4 regions of the Roseburia hominis A2-183 genome follow, and region 3 is predicted to be linked to each of the others. Evidence: predicted binding sites of a transcription regulator. Region 3 holds the regulator's gene; each other region holds the start of a gene.
What was found. The regulator HrcA, encoded in region 3, represses chaperone genes, less so after heat shock. The targets are predictions, from matches to a motif close to TGTTAGCACTCNNNNNNNNNGAGTGCTAACA.
Positions count from the first base shown of each region.

Region 1 (3,937 bases), 300 kb from region 3:
CGAAGAGACTTGCTGCAAGCGCCTTTGCAAGCTCTGTCTTACCAACACCGGTCGGTCCTAAGAACAGGAATGATCCGATCGGCTTACTCGGGTCTTTGATACCTGCTTTGGAACGGATGATTGCTTCCGTCACTTTCGTGACGCCCTCATCCTGGCCGATGACACGTTTGTGCAGTTCCTCGTCGAGATGCAGCGTCTTGTTACGCTCGCTCTCCGTCAGCTTTGCCACCGGAATTCCTGTCCATCTGGAGATGATCCGCGCAATCTCTTCCTCACTGACGTTTTCATGCACCAGGGAAAGGTCGCGTTTCTTCACGGCTTCCTCCTCGATCTCCAACTGCTTCTGTAGCTGTGGCAGCTTGCCGTACTGCAATTCGGCTGCCTTCTCCAGATCGTACTTCTGCTGTGCCATCTTGATCTCATTCTTGACCGCTTCGATCTCCTCACGCAGCTTCTGTACTTTTTCTACCGACTTTTTCTCATTCTCCCACTGCGCTTTCTTCGTGTTGAATTCATCGCGCAGCTCTGCCAGTTCTTTCTGCAGATTTGCCAGACGCTCCTGGCTCAGACGGTCGGTCTCCTTTTTCAGCGCTGTCTCCTCAATCTCCATCTGCATGACACGGCGGTTCAACTCGTCCAGTTCCGTCGGCATGGAATCCAGCTCGGTCTTGATCAGCGCGCACGCCTCATCGACCAGATCGATCGCTTTATCTGGAAGAAAACGATCCGAAATATAACGGTTGGAGAGCACTGCTGCCGATACCAGCGCAGAATCTGTAATCTTAACTCCATGGAAAACCTCGTAGCGCTCCTTCAATCCACGCAAAATGGAGATGGTATCCTCGACCGTCGGCTCATCCACCATTACCGGCTGGAAACGACGCTCGAGCGCCGCATCTTTTTCAATGTATTCGCGGTACTCATCCAGGGTCGTCGCACCGATACAATGCAGTTCACCACGCGCAAGCATCGGCTTTAACAGCTGTCCGGCATCCATCGCACCATCCGTCTTGCCCGCACCCACGATCGTGTGAAGCTCATCAATGAACAGGATAATCTGTCCCTCGGAACTTTTCACCTCATCAAGCACTGCCTTTAACCGCTCCTCGAATTCACCGCGGTATTTTGCACCTGCGATTAACGCACCCATATCCAGTGCAAACAATTTCTTGTCCTTTAAGCCCTCCGGCACATCGCCTTTTACAATTCGCTGGGCAAGCCCCTCGACAACAGCCGTCTTGCCGACACCCGGCTCACCGATCAGCACCGGGTTGTTTTTCGTCTTACGGGACAGAATCCGCACGACATTCCGGATCTCATCATCACGTCCGATGACCGGATCCAGCTTCTGGTCTCTCGCACGGGCTACCATATCATACCCGTACTTCTCCAGCGTGTCGTAGGTTGCTTCCGGATTGTCCGATGTCACGCGCTGATTGCCGCGGACTGTCGAGAGCGCCTGCAAAAACCGTTCTCTGGTAATGCCGTACTCCTTAAAGATCTCCTTCAATGCCTTATTCGGATACTTGATCAGCGCCAGGAACAGATGCTCGACAGAAACATACTCGTCCCCCATCTGCTTCGCCTCATCCTCGGCATGAATGAGCACCTTATTTAAATCCTGTCCGACATAGACCTGACCGCCAGACACCTTGACACGCGCTGCCAGATGCCGCTCGGCGTTATCCATGAAGTGCTCCTTCTGAATCTCCATCTTCTCAATCAGCTTCGGAATCAGTCCATCCTCCTGCCGCATGAGTGCAACCAGAAGATGCTCCTGCTCGATCTCCTGATTTCCATATTCATAGGCAAGCTTCTCGCAATCGTTAATGGCTTCCACTGACTTTTGTGTAAATTTCTGAATGTTCATAAGCGTACCTCTCTTTCTCTTCCTATGATATACAGGCGGCACATATCTATGCGCCGCCTGCTTTGTTCTCCCTGTTACAATTATGTTATAGCACCAGTTGTTAGCACTGTCAAGAGGTGAGTGCTAATTTTTTCAGATAATTTTACCGCCAGCAGAAGCAGGGACTTCCTGCCTAATATGGTCTGCTCTCCAACAGCTCCGAGAGATCCATCTCACAGTCAAAATATGTCTCCTCCACATACTGGATCTTCTCCACGCTTTCCCCCGCCTCCAGGCGGCGGATCGTCTCCTCCACAAGCGGGGCTGTCAGCGGATTGCATTCAAAATCAGCCGCGATGTCCCCGGTCTGGATTGCCTTGAGGGCATCCCTTACCGCATCAAAGGACAGGATAATAATGTCCCCGTCACTGCCAATCGTCCTGCCCGCCTCCCGGATCGCCTCGATAGCGCCAAAGGTCATATTGTCATTCTCGCTGATTACAACATCAATATCCTCGTATTTTTCGAGAAATTCCTTCATAACCTCCTGCCCCTTTGCCTGCGTGAAATCCCCCGACTGGCGCTCCAGCATCACCCAGTTTTCATTCTGCTGGAGAACCTCTGCGAATCCGTCTGTCCGCCCGATCTGTGCAGAGGAGCCCAGCGTCCCCTGGAGAGATACGATATGAACTGTCTCCCCGCTCCGCCCCTGCTTTTCCAGATAATTCTCCAGCCAGTGCCCGGCGTTCCTGCCCTCCTCCGCGAAGTCACTGCCCACCCAGCATGTATACAGGCTGTCGTCCTCCATCTCCGCCCTGCGGTCAGACAGAATCACCGGGATTCCGGCTTCCTTCGCCTCCTCCAGAACGGATTCCCAGCCTGTCTCCACGATCGGGTCGAGCACGATATAATCCACCTCCTGCAGGATCAGATTGCGGATTGCCTTCACCTGGTTCTCCTGCTTCTGCTGTCCGTCCTCGAAGATCAGATAGTAGCCGTTTTCCTGCGTGAACACATCCTTAAAGGACTGTGTGTTGGTGGTTCTCCAGTCGGATTCCGAGCCGACCTGCACATATCCGACCACAATATAGCCGTCCTGCTGCATCGTCTGCTCCGTATCCAGCTGTCCCGCAGTCTCTCTCTGCTCCCCACTCCCACAGCCGGCTGTAAAGAGCAGCTGGCTGGCAAGCAGCGCCGCCGCGATTCCTTTTTTTCCCACAGTCCTCTTCTGAAATATGTTCATATTCCTCCCGCCTTTTCTCCTGCCGGCTGCACCTCCTGCCCGGGGTGCTTTTTTAACGCAGCACGGTATTTTCCCATAGAGGAGCCAAAAGGCTGCCGCATGAAGTGGACAGCCCCTGGACAGCCTTGTTTTTATTTGCTCTTCTCTTTGATCTTTGCAAAGATACTCTGTAATACGATGAAGAAGCAGAGCAGCGCAGCCACCGCAATGTTGGACCACGAGCTGAGCAGCTTGCCGTTCGTCTTCACCAGTGTGGAAATCGTTCCGTTGATAAGTACACCAAAGAAGGAGCCGATGACATTTCCCACACCGCCTGTCAATAATGTACCGCCGATAACGGAGGAAGCAATGGCATCCATCTCAAGTCCGAGTGCCTGCTGCACATTTCCCGACATCGTGTTCAGGCAGTAGCAGATGCCACCGATCGAGCAGAGGAATGAGGAAAGCACATACGCCTTCAGCTTCGTCTTCTTCACGTCCAGTCCCATCATGGTCGCCGACTGCTCACTTCCTCCGACTGCGTAAAGGCTTCTGCCGAACTTGGTATAGCGGAGCATGAAAAATACGGCTATCAGCACGAGCAGCGCCACGATTACCGATACACGGATAAACGGAACCTGCACCACGCCCTTGTTGTTGGTATAGGAGCCAAACGGAAGGCTGATCTTCGTATTGGCAAGCTTTACAAAAAATGCATTGCTGCTGATGGAGATCTGTTCCGTGCTGATCACGGCTGTCATGCCTCTGGCGAAGAACATTCCCGCCATTGTCACAATGAACGGCTGGATATTCAGATAGCCGACACAGAAGCCCTGCACCACGCCGAACACAATCCCGATGGCAAG
Region 1 is NC_015977.1:778,269-782,205, reverse strand. It holds gene clpB (ATP-dependent chaperone ClpB) at 1-1,870, opposite strand, end outside; gene RHOM_RS03525 (ABC transporter substrate-binding protein) at 2,043-3,068, opposite strand; gene RHOM_RS03520 (ABC transporter permease subunit) at 3,224-3,937, opposite strand, start outside.
Region 1: the regulator HrcA is predicted to act here: its motif matches at 1,969-1,999, upstream of clpB (ATP-dependent chaperone ClpB).

Region 2 (3,937 bases), 1.7 Mb from region 3:
GCGATCTTCTGGACACGGAAAAAATGTTGAAGCTGGTGCGGGGGATTGTGGCGGAAGCCGGGGTAACGCTGCTCGTCAACAATGCCGGCAGCGCGTACTACGGACTGCACGAGGAACTAAGCCCGAAGAAGATTCAGGAGATGGTGCGCACAGATCTGGAAGTGCCGATGATTTTAAGCCAGCAGCTGCTGCGCGGGTTTAAGAAAAACAAGGGCTGCATCGTCAATATCGCATCCGTGACGGCGCAGCAGTCGAATCCGCACGGCTGTGCCTACGGCGCGGTAAAGGCAGGACTTGCGAGCTTTTCGTGCAGCCTCTTTGACGAGGCGCGAAAATACGGTGTGCGCGTGGCGACGGTATCCCCGGATATGACGAAGACGGAATTGTATCGCAATGCAGACTTTACGGTGGGGGAGGAGACGGAGAGCTATCTTCTGCCGCAGGACGTCGCGGAGGCGGTGGCGTATATCGTGGGGCAGAGAGAGGGCGTGGCGGTGTCGGAGGTGACGCTCCGCCCGCAGTATCACAGAATCCGGCGCAAGCCGGTAGCGAAAAAGGAGAGACCGGTCGAATGAAAGATCTTACAAAAGGAAAACCGTCAACGCTGATTCTTGCGTTTGCACTGCCGATATTTCTGGGGAATCTGCTGCAGCTGACCTACAGTGTGACCGACACGAGAATTGTCGGCTCTTTTCTCGGGGAGGATGCGCTCGCTGCAGTCGGTGCAACGACGACACTCAGCAATCTCATCATCGGCTTTTTGCTCGGACTGGCGAACGGGTTTGCCATCATCACGGCGCAGCGGTTCGGCGCGAAGGATATCCGGGGCGTGAAAAAATCGTTTGCCGCTTCCCTGGTGCTCGGAACGGTGATCTCGGTCGTGCTGACGGTGCTAGGACTGGTGTTTTTACAGCCGATCCTGCGGTTTTTAAATGTGCCGGAGCATCTGATTCCGGTGGCAGGACCTTACATATTTATCATCATAGCGGGACTTCTTGCGACATTCCTCTATGACGCGTGTGCCGCAGCACTTCGGGCGCTCGGGGATACCGTCACGCCGCTCGTGATTCTGGCAGTGTCGGTGGCGTTAAATATCGCGGGAGATCTTCTGTTCGTGCTGGTGTTAAAGGCGGGTGTGCGCGGAGCTGCCGCCGCCACGGTTCTGGCACAGATTCTGGCGTTTGTGATCTGCTGGATCTACATGCTAAGACGGTATGAAATGCTCCGTCTTGCACAGGAGGATTTCCGGGATGCGGATACGGCGATGGTGAAAAACATGCTCGGATCGGGGCTGTCGATGGGCTTTATGAGCTCGCTGGTCAATATCGGCTCGCTGACACTCCAGACGGCGATCAATAAGCTGGGGCAGGACATCATCGTGGCGCACACGGCGGCGCGGAAAATTTCCGAGATTTTTATGACGATGTTCAGCGTCTTCGGACAGACGATGGCGACCTACTGCGGACAGAATCTGGGCGCGGGCAGGATCGACCGGGTCAAAAAAGGCATCCGGCTCGGCATTTTCTACACCTGCATCTGGTGTACGCTTTCCGCGGTGGCGAGCTACACGATTGGCAGATGGCTGGTATATCTTGTGACGGGAAGCACGAATGAGGTTGTGATCTTAAATGCGACCAACTACCTGAAATTCGACACGCTGTTCTACTATGTGACGGCGGTGATCTGCGTGCTCCGAAACGCCATGCAGGGACTGGGCGATCATATCACGCCGCTCATTTCGAGTTCGCTTGAGATGGTCGGGAAAATCGTGATCGCCGCCACGCTTGTGCCGATGTTAGGCTACACCGGTGTCATTGTGGCGGAGCCGCTCGTGTGGTTTATCATGGTAATTCCGCTCGTCGTGCAGATCTTCCGGATGCCGGTACTTTGGGAAGAAAACATGGGAAATCAAGGAAAATGATGCGTAGTTGGACGATAACAACGCTTGAAATGCTGTAAAATCAAGCAATTACAGGATTTCACAAAAAGTTCACAGAAAATTAGCACTCAACACTTGACAGTGCTAATAAACGGTGTTATAACATAGTCAGAACAAAGGAGAGGAACAAAAGGAGAACAGGAAATGAGTTCTATGAGTTCCCAGAACATCCCGGTTCCAAAGAAACAAGGAAACAGCATGAGTGTATCTGCCGAAGGCAGGTACGAAGTAGAAAAGGAGAGATGACTTATGTTAACACCTAGTATTTTTGGAGAGAACTTATTTGATGACTGGTTTGATGATTTTCCATTTTTCGATGACAGAGATTTGCGCAAGGTTGACAAGAAGCTGTACGGCAGAAGAGCCGGTAACCTGATGAAGACAGATATTCAGGAGATGAAGGATGGCTACAAGATGGAAGTTGATCTTCCGGGCTTCAAGAAGGATGAGATTACCGTAGAGCTGGATGACGGATATCTGACCATCAGTGCCGCCAAGGGACTGGATCAGGACGAGAAGGAGAAAGAATCCGGACGTTACATCCGCAGAGAGCGTTATGCAGGTGCCTGCAGCCGGAGCTTCTATGTGGGCGAGGGCGTAACCGAGGAGGATATCAAGGCTGAGTTCAAGCACGGTATCTTAACGCTGGTTGTTCCGAAGAAGGAAGCAAAGCCTGCAGTAGAGCAGAAGAAATACATTGCGATTGAAGGATAAGGATGACAGAGAGAAAGGAAGCGTATGATCATGTCAGATAAGAATCCAAAACATCCGTTGAAGAAGAAAAAAAGTAGCAGCAAAGGTGAATATGGCAGACCATGAGGCGGTCGAGGAAGCGAGAGAAGCCCACAAGTCGAAAAAGCATGTTTACTAAGCGATACGCCTGCAGATGACAGGAGAAAAGGGACAGGGAGCTGCACAGCACGAAGTGCTGTGCGCCCCTGTCCCTTTTTCGTCATTAGGCTTTAGCCTGCTGAATGCGTGTTTACGAGTTTCTCAACAGAGAAACGAAGTACGCATAAAGCAAAAACCCACCTGCTATGCGGGTGGAGTCAAATCGTTATACAGAAAAACACCTTTCCGTTACAATAGAGTTGTTCAGTCACTATTGCAAGAAAGGAAAGGTGTTTTATGGCGAATAAGTCTAATGATCTCGCCCATACAAAATGGATGTGTAAATACCATATTGTATTTACTCCTAAGTATAGACGAAAAATTATTTATAATCAATTAAAAGAGGATATACGTGATATTCTGAAACAGTTATGTGCATATAAGGGCGTGGAGATTATTGAAGGGCATCTCATGCCTGACCATATTCATATGCTAGTAAGTATTCCGCCAAAGATGAGCGTGTCGAGTTTTATGGGATATTTAAAGGGAAAGTCAGCGCTTATGATTTTTGACAGACATGCAAATCTCAAATATAAATTTGGAAACAGACATTTCTGGTCAGAGGGATATTATGTCAGCACCGTAGGATTAAATGAAGCGACAATAAAAAAGTATATTCAAGATCAAGAAAAGTACGATATCATGCAAGATAAATTAAGTGTGAAGGAGTACGAAGACCCTTTTAAGGGTTAAGTCGAAGTAGTACAAACGCCCATTCATGGGCATAAGCAACGCGTCAAGTGCAATAGTGACTTGAACGAAGAGAAAGTCTAGGGCGCCTTGAGACGCTGTCGGGTACCAAGGGGTTACACCCAGCGTCCCGAGCCACCCTTTTTAAGGGTGGCGGCGACTGTAATAGGAAACTTCGTTCCTATTACACAAAAACGTGTCCAAAGATTACCTATTCGCTAATCCAACTGCATGGAGTTGAGTTTTTCTGCCAGCAGATCCAGAAAGCGCTTGCCGAAATTACTTAGTTCGTGATCCCTGCGGGAGATCCAGCCAAGTTCGATCCGTTGATGCGTGTCCAGATTCATGACGGCGTAATCTTTTTCCAGCAGATTTTCACCGGACATGCCGGAACCGATGGTATAGGTGTTCATCTCC
Region 2 is NC_015977.1:2,800,773-2,804,709, reverse strand. It holds gene RHOM_RS12520 (SDR family oxidoreductase) at 1-575, shown strand, start outside; gene RHOM_RS12515 (MATE family efflux transporter) at 572-1,921, shown strand; gene RHOM_RS12510 (Hsp20/alpha crystallin family protein) at 2,189-2,653, shown strand; gene tnpA (IS200/IS605 family transposase) at 3,068-3,523, shown strand; gene RHOM_RS12500 (LysR family transcriptional regulator) at 3,739-3,937, opposite strand, start outside.
Region 2: the regulator HrcA is predicted to act here: its motif matches at 1,999-2,029, upstream of RHOM_RS12510 (Hsp20/alpha crystallin family protein).

Region 3 (3,937 bases):
CAAGTGCTGCTGCTGTCGGCTCGTTGATGATACGCTTTACATCCAGTCCTGCGATCTTACCTGCATCCTTGGTTGCCTGACGCTGTGCGTCGTTGAAGTAAGCCGGAACCGTGATGACTGCTTCTGTTACTTTCTCTCCGAGGTATCCTTCCGCATCTGCCTTTAACTTCTGCAGAATCATTGCGGAAATCTGCTGCGGAGAATACTGTTTGTCATCGATTGCTACCTTGTAATCGGTTCCCATATGTCTCTTAATGGAAGAGATTGTCTTCTCTGCGTTGGTGACTGCCTGACGCTTTGCTGGCTCACCGACGAGTCTCTCACCGGTCTTCGTAAATGCTACGATAGACGGTGTTGTTCTTGCGCCTTCCTGGTTGGCGATAACGGTAGGTTTTCCACCTTCCATCACTGCTACACAGCTGTTTGTTGTTCCTAAATCAATTCCGATAATTTTTCCCATGATAGATTCCTCCTCATCATATTCTAAAAACAAATTTGTTACTTTTGCTGCATTTATATTAACGCGGACATCTTACGATGCCGGCACGTCTGACTGATAAAACGGCTGCTATGATACCACTGCAACCATGCTGTGGCGCACAACAGAATCCTTATACATATAACCCTTCTGTAACTCCTGTGCGACCACTCCGGAATCGTACTCCTCGCTTTCCACCTGCATCACTGCATTGTGGAAGTTCGGATCAAATTCCTGACCGACTGCCTCGATCGGCTTTACTCCGCTTGCATCAAGCTCGGTAAGCATCTGTCTGTATACTTTATCCATCCCGACGACAAACGCATCTTCTCGCTGCTCCTCCGGTACTGCTGCCAGTCCTCTCTCAAAATTGTCAATCACCGGAAGGATCTTCTCAATGATACTTTTTGCTCCCATATCGTACATCTGTGTTTTTTCTTTCTCTGTGCGCTTACGGAAGTTGTCGAATTCTGCCATCTGACGTTTTAATTTATCATTCAGTTCCTCGATCTGTTCGTCTTTTTTATCTTTCTTTTTCTTAAAGAATCCCTTCTTCTCATCGGCAGGTGCTTCCTGTCCGTCCTCTGCCTCAGATTCCTCTGTCTCTTCTGCCTGCTCGCCGGATTCAGCTGTTTCTGTTTCAGCCTCTGTCTCCTCCGCCTCGCTTACCTCTTCTGCCTGCTTCTCTGCGGCATCTTTTTCAAGATCCTCTAATACTTCTTCCATCATTTCTTCTTTTTTCTCTGCCATTCCAATCCTCCATCTATGTCTCACCTTTTGGTCTGTCCAAAATTCCATCGAGAGAATTCTTCAATACCTTCAGGTTATCCATGACTTTCTCATAATCCATTCGCTTCGGTCCTACAATACCGATGGTTCCGCGAATCCCTTCTCCCAATTCATAGGTTGCTGTAACCACGCTGCAGTCCTTCATCGTCTGAATCGGGCTTTCATTTCCTATATAAACCTGAATCCCTGTGCTCTTATCTTCCAACAGGTTCTCAGTGACAAGTGATGCAAGCTGCTGCTTCTCCTCAAATGTGGAGATCAGTTCACTCGCTTTTTCTGTGGAATCACTTAACTCCGGGTATTTGAACAGGTTCGTTGTCCCGCTCGTATAGATCCGGATATCCTCATCCTGTCCCATCGTCTCTGCCACGGTATCCAGCACATCACTGATGATGTCGCTGTGGATTCCCGCCTGCTCCTTCAACTTGGCGATCGTGCCGAGATTGATATCCTGCAAGGCAAGACCGTTGAGATTCGAGTTCAGCAGAATATTTAACTTCAGCATCGTCTCATTGTCGATCGGCTCGGATACTGGAATAATCTTGTTCTTGACCAGATTACCCTCCGTGACAATCACTGCCAGTATCTGTTCTTCATTCACATTGGAAAGCTGTATGAACTTTACCTTGTTGCGGTGGTAGCTCGGTGCCGACACCATCGTCGCATAGTTGGTATTTGCCGCCAGCATCTTTGCCACCTGCTGAAGAACCTGATCTACTTTTTCCGTGTGTTCAATGACGAACTTCTTCATGTCATCTACCTCACGGTTCTTCTCTTCCATCAGGTGATCTACATAAAACCGATACCCCTTATCGGAAGGAATACGTCCTGCGGAAGTATGCGGCTGCAGGATATAACCCAGTTCCTCCAGGTCTGCCATCTCATTGCGGATGGTCGCAGAACTCAGATTCAGATCTGTATATTTTGAAATGGTTCTCGACCCAACCGGCTCGCCTGTCTCCAGATAATTGCGGATGATCGCATCTAAAATTTTTACTTTACGTTCATCTAATTCCATCTCGTCCATCGCTGGTCTCCTGCTGCTTTTCCTGCAGTTCCTTTTGTCTTATTAGCACTCGTTGCTATGGAGTGCTAACACCTTACGTACTTAAGATAGCACCAACCTATTTCTTTGTCAACAGGATTTTTCATAAAAGTTGTGTTTTATTTGTGATTTTATAGTTTGTTTATAAATAGAAAAAATCCTCCGAAGGTTCCATGTCCTCCGGAGGATTCCCGCATCACTTTCTTCTATTATAATAGAATACACATTTCTCTCCATCTATATCCGCCCGTCAGGCGGAAAACTTCCGCTAAAACGGTCGGAAACAGCAACAGTTGCAGAGGAGATCCAGACAGAGCAGGCTTAAGCACCAGTTCCCTGCGCTCGCATACGGTCTGTCGTAGTCACTTCCCATGCTGGTATACCATGTGCCGCCATACTGAAGATGCTGTAAAAACTGCCGGTATTCCATATTGCTCGGCTCCATCTCCACCGCACGCTTTGCGTGTTCCATCGCGTTGATGTTATTGCCCATGCCCTGATTGGCAATCGCGCTGAAATAGTACCAGCGCGCCCGGCGTTCCCCAAACGGAATTCCGTTCAGCACATTCAACGCCTCCACATAGTGTCTGCTTGCAATATAATTTGCAGCCGCCTGCATCTTCGGCGATTCATTCTGACCGAATCCATGGCTGCCGGCGTAACTGTAACCGCCGGAATTGCTGCTGTAGCCGCCGCCATAACCGTATCCACCGCCCTGCTGCTTCTCCTTCATGATCTGGTCATATGCCTGCTGTACTTCCTTAAAATGCTCCTCAGCCTCATCCCTGTTCGGATTGTTCACATTCGCATCTGGATGGTATTTTCTGCTGAGTGCTCTGTATGCCTTTTTTATCTCTTCATCTGAGGCTCCCCGCGATACGCCGAGCACCTGATATGGATCTGTCATATATGTGTAACCTCGCTATTTGCGCGCTTTTTTCTTATTCTTCTCTTCCGCCTTGCGTTTTTTCAGCTGAAGATACTCGTATTTTGACCATACGCCGGAATACAGCACATTCCGCAGTATATCCGCATGTAATAAAATCGGAAGGCGCTCAAACGACTTGGCGCACTCGGACATCATGCTCGTGAGCAGCAGACGGCAGAGCGTATCCATGTCATCCGCACTCTCCCGCATCGCATAGACGAGTGGATTGTACTCCTTTTTCCTGCGATCCTCATCGTAATCCTCATAGGCATCCATAATGTAGATGAACTTTCCCATGTAAAAGCCAAGTGTGCGCAGCTCTTCCTGCCACTCATCCTCTCTCCAGCAGAAAATCTCACCCAGCATCTCTCCGGTCAGACCTGCCACCACATCAAGGTTCGTCTCGCCTCTTGCCTCCACCTCGTCTGTTTTTCGCATGAACTCTTCCACTGCGTGAACCTGGCGCGGATACTTCTCTATCACGCGCGCATAGTCCTTATCCAGCATCTTTGCAAACGCCTTCTTCGTATAGGCTTTCTCGTCCTTCCAGTCGTCAATCAGATTATGATAGGCTACAATCAGATTCATATCCGCCGCATAATCTGTCGCCTCATTGATCCACACCTGCCGCTTCCTGGTCGGATGCAGCGCGCAGGTAATCTCGGAGGATTCATTCGTAAGCTCATACAAGCCCGTC
Region 3 is NC_015977.1:1,082,858-1,086,794, reverse strand. It holds gene dnaK (molecular chaperone DnaK) at 1-460, opposite strand, end outside; gene grpE (nucleotide exchange factor GrpE) at 569-1,228, opposite strand; gene hrcA (heat-inducible transcriptional repressor HrcA) at 1,242-2,294, opposite strand; gene RHOM_RS04890 (J domain-containing protein) at 2,581-3,219, opposite strand; gene RHOM_RS04885 (DUF5685 family protein) at 3,235-3,937, opposite strand, start outside.

Region 4 (3,937 bases), 270 kb from region 3:
CTCTGCAAGATCCACGTAGTCCTCCCTGCTCACTTTTCTCGCGCGCCGGATCATGTTGGAAAGTTCCTGCTTCTCCGCTGCCTCTCTCCCCGCCACAATCTTCTGTTCGTATGGTGTCAGATCCACTCCGTCGTAATCGTGCAGCCGGTCGACATAGAGCCGGTACTGCTTCCGGTCGAGATTCGCCGGCATCTTTGCCACCATCGCCGCCACTTCGCGCTCCGCCTGGCTCTGTTTGAGCTGCTGCAGCTTCTCCCGCAGCGGATGCTTCTGTTCTTCCGGAAGATCCGCAGCTTCCACTTCCTCCAATACCCGTTTGGTCAGCGTGTAGTTCTTCCCCTCACAGGCATCCGCTTTTTCCTGAAGTTCCCGGACACGCCCCTCATAAATCCGGTCCTGTATCTTCTTTATATATGGCTTCTTCTCGTCCTCCGTCAGCTTGCGCTCTCCTTCCAGCTGCCGCTTTAACTCCTGCAGCTGCCGGTCGGAATAGCGGTCCATGACCGCCAGACGCGCCTCATAGTGCTCCTGCACGCTTTTCCGTTCTTCCGGTGTGACAATGACGCCGTCCACGGTCATTCCTCCCTCCGGCGTCTGCGTTGCCGCATGGATGTCTTTTCCGCCTGTCCGCTCCTTAGCGGCGGGTCTGCCCGCTCCATCCGCGTCCGGACGCAGGCTGCTTCCTGCCTCCGCCGCTCTGCGATCTGCTCCATGCATTTCTGCCTCCGCCGCTCTGTGGTCTGCTCTGCGCGTTTCCGTCTCTGCAGCCATACCGCGTCCGCGGTCTGCCGGTCGTCCACTCCCTACGCTGTCTGTCTCCTTCCGCCCCGCTGACTGCTTCGCCGTCTCTTTCGGTGTCCGCGTTCCAGACTGCTTATCCGGTTCTTCCGCTGCCTGTTCCCGCTGCGGCAAAGAGCGTCCCTCGTCGTGCCGCTCTCTCTCCCGGCTGTGCACTTTTGCCTCGTATTTTTCCACGGATTCTTCCGGATAAAAGCCCTCCTCCATCCGCGCGGACAGCTTTTTCACCTCAAGATCCGACAATTCCGGCAGTGCGTTGCAGAGATCCTCCAGGGATTCCTCCCCGTCCTCCTCCGTATCCGGCCGTCTTCCGTCGGCATAGACATTCGTGTGATAGTTGGACACCCGGTCGGCATTTCTCCCCAAAAGCTCCAGATAATCGTCATACGCCGCGTCGTCCGTCGCAAAATCCAGCGTGTAAATATCGCCCTCCGAGAACAATCTGCCGGGACGCGGCGTGTAAAACCGCCTGCAGGCATTGCAGGTCGCGGCTCTCGCCAGCAGCACGCCGCCCTCCTCCGTCTCGATCTTAAATTCCTTTCCAGCCGGATAGACCGCCATATGCAGCTTGCCGCAGCATGCCGGGCAGAGATACCCCACGAGGTAAAAATTATTCCCGATCCGGCTCTTTCTCCGCTCGCTCACCGTGATGTCCGCCCGGGCGAACTCCGCCTGAGCGCGTTTCCAGACGACCTTGTGCCAGAGTCCGCCCTCGTTCGTTTCCTCATCCTCCGGCTGTGCCTGCTCCTCTTCCTGCGCCGTCTGGATAACATCCTCATAGGTGATCCGCATTCCGCTCCGGTAGAAACGCAGATAGGACGGCGTGTACTCCGGTTCGACCTGCATCTCCTTCATAATGTCCGTAAACAGCGTATTTAACTGTTCAAAACTTTTGTCTACGCGGACGCCCTTGATCGTCCCCCATTTTCCGAATGCATATAAAATCAGGTTGATGGCATTCTGCACCCGCATGTTCGTGCCGACCTCACCGATCTCGTCCTCTTTTACCGGTATGTCGATGATGTTCGTCGCCACATTGCGCGTGTCAAAATGGAAAAACAGGGAACGCACCTCCCCCTGTAAAATCATGTAATTGTCAATCACTACAAATATGCCGTTCCATTTGACCGGAACTTTCATCGCCTCAATCAGGCGTTCAAATGTCTGGTGCAATTCCGTATTTGCTCTCAACAGTATCATAGACGCAACCTCACTTCTCATCCATCGCTTTCTACCAACAGTATACTCATATATGAGGCGTTTTTCAAATCTCGCATGCAAAAAATATTTTTTTTCAAGAAACCATCCCCTCACTTTATAAACTTTTAATAATTCCGCTGTTTCCCTGTTTTTCAGCCTTCCGGGAATGTTGTTAGCACTCATGTGAAAAGAGTGCTGATTTTGTATTGACTTTTTGGAATGACGGATATAAACTCTTATTTAAAAGGGAATGACGATGTTACTGTCGTCTTCCGTTCTACCGTACATATTTTATTTTTAGATAAAGGAGTGTTTTATTATGGCAAACAAACATGGAAGTCTTTCAATTGACAGCGATAACCTGTTTCCGATTATCAAGAAATGGCTGTATTCCGACCACGACATTTTCTATCGTGAGTTGATCAGCAACGGCTGTGATGCCATTACCAAATTAAAAAAGTTAGACATGATGGGCGAGTACACGCTCCCAGCTGATTTCAAGGCAAAGATCAGCGTCACCGTAGACCCTGAGGCTAAGACCCTGACATTTACCGATAACGGTCTTGGTATGACGGCAGACGAAGTCGAGGAATACATCTGCCAGATCGCATTTTCCGGTGCGACCGATTTCATTCAGAAGTACAAGGACAAGTCCACGGACGATCAGATCATCGGACATTTCGGACTGGGCTTCTACTCCGCTTTCATGGTAGCGGACGAGGTTGAGATCGATACCTTATCTTATAAGGAAGGCGCCACACCGGTACACTGGACCTGCGACGGCGGTACCGATTACGAACTGACCGACGGCACCAAGACAACGATCGGTACACAGATCACGCTTCATCTGAACGAGGACTGTCTCGAATTTGCAAACGAGTACCGTGCACGCGAAGTGATCGAGAAATACTGCTCTTTCATGCCGACCGAGATCTACCTTAGCAAGGCAAATGCCGAGCCGGAATACGAGACCATCGACGCTGCTGACAAGCGCGATACCGATACGGTCGTGGAGGAGATTCACGAGGAGGCAAAGACCGAGGAAAAAGAGAACGAGAACGGTGAGAAGGAGACTGTCGAGATCTCCCCTGCCAAGGATAAGTTAAAGATTTTAAAACGCCCGGTTCCGCTCAACGACACTAACCCGCTGTGGCTTAAGAACCCGAACGACTGCACCGACGAGGAATACAAGGCGTTCTACCGCAAGGTATTCTTAGATTACAAGGAGCCGCTGTTCTGGATTCACTTGAATATGGATTATCCGTTCAACTTAAAGGGTATCCTTTACTTCCCGAAGATCAATACAGAGTACGATTCCATCGAGGGAACTATCAAATTATACAACAACCAGGTATTTATCGCCGACAATATCAAGGAAGTCATTCCGGAATTTCTGATGCTCTTAAAGGGTGTGATCGATTGTCCGGATCTTCCGCTCAATGTCTCCCGCTCCGCTCTGCAGAATGACGGATTCGTCAAGAAGATTGAGGAATACATCACGAAGAAAGTGGCTGACAAGCTGATCGGCATGTGCAAGACAGACAAGGAATCCTACGAGAAATACTGGGATGACATCAGTCCGTTCATCAAATACGGCTGCTTAAAAGACCCCAAGTTCTGCGACAAGATGAACGACTATATCCTCTTTAAAAATCTGGATGACAAGTACCTTACCCTTCCGGAGCTTCTCGTAAAAGAAGAGGAGAAAAAGGAAGACACCGATGCTGCTTCCGATGTTGTTGACAAGAACGGCAATTCCGTCACAGAGGATGCTGATGCAAAGGACGATTCCGAAGAGGAAAAGGACGAGCGCAAGGTCATCTACTACGTGACCGACAAGGTACAGCAGGGACAGTACATCAAGCTCTTCAAGGAGCAGGGAATGGACGCTGTGATCTTAGACCACAACATCGATACCTCCTTCATCTCCCAGTTAGAG
Region 4 is NC_015977.1:1,349,085-1,353,021, reverse strand. It holds gene RHOM_RS06015 (hypothetical protein) at 1-1,998, opposite strand, end outside; gene htpG (molecular chaperone HtpG) at 2,318-3,937, shown strand, end outside.
Region 4: the regulator HrcA is predicted to act here: its motif matches at 2,169-2,199, upstream of htpG (molecular chaperone HtpG).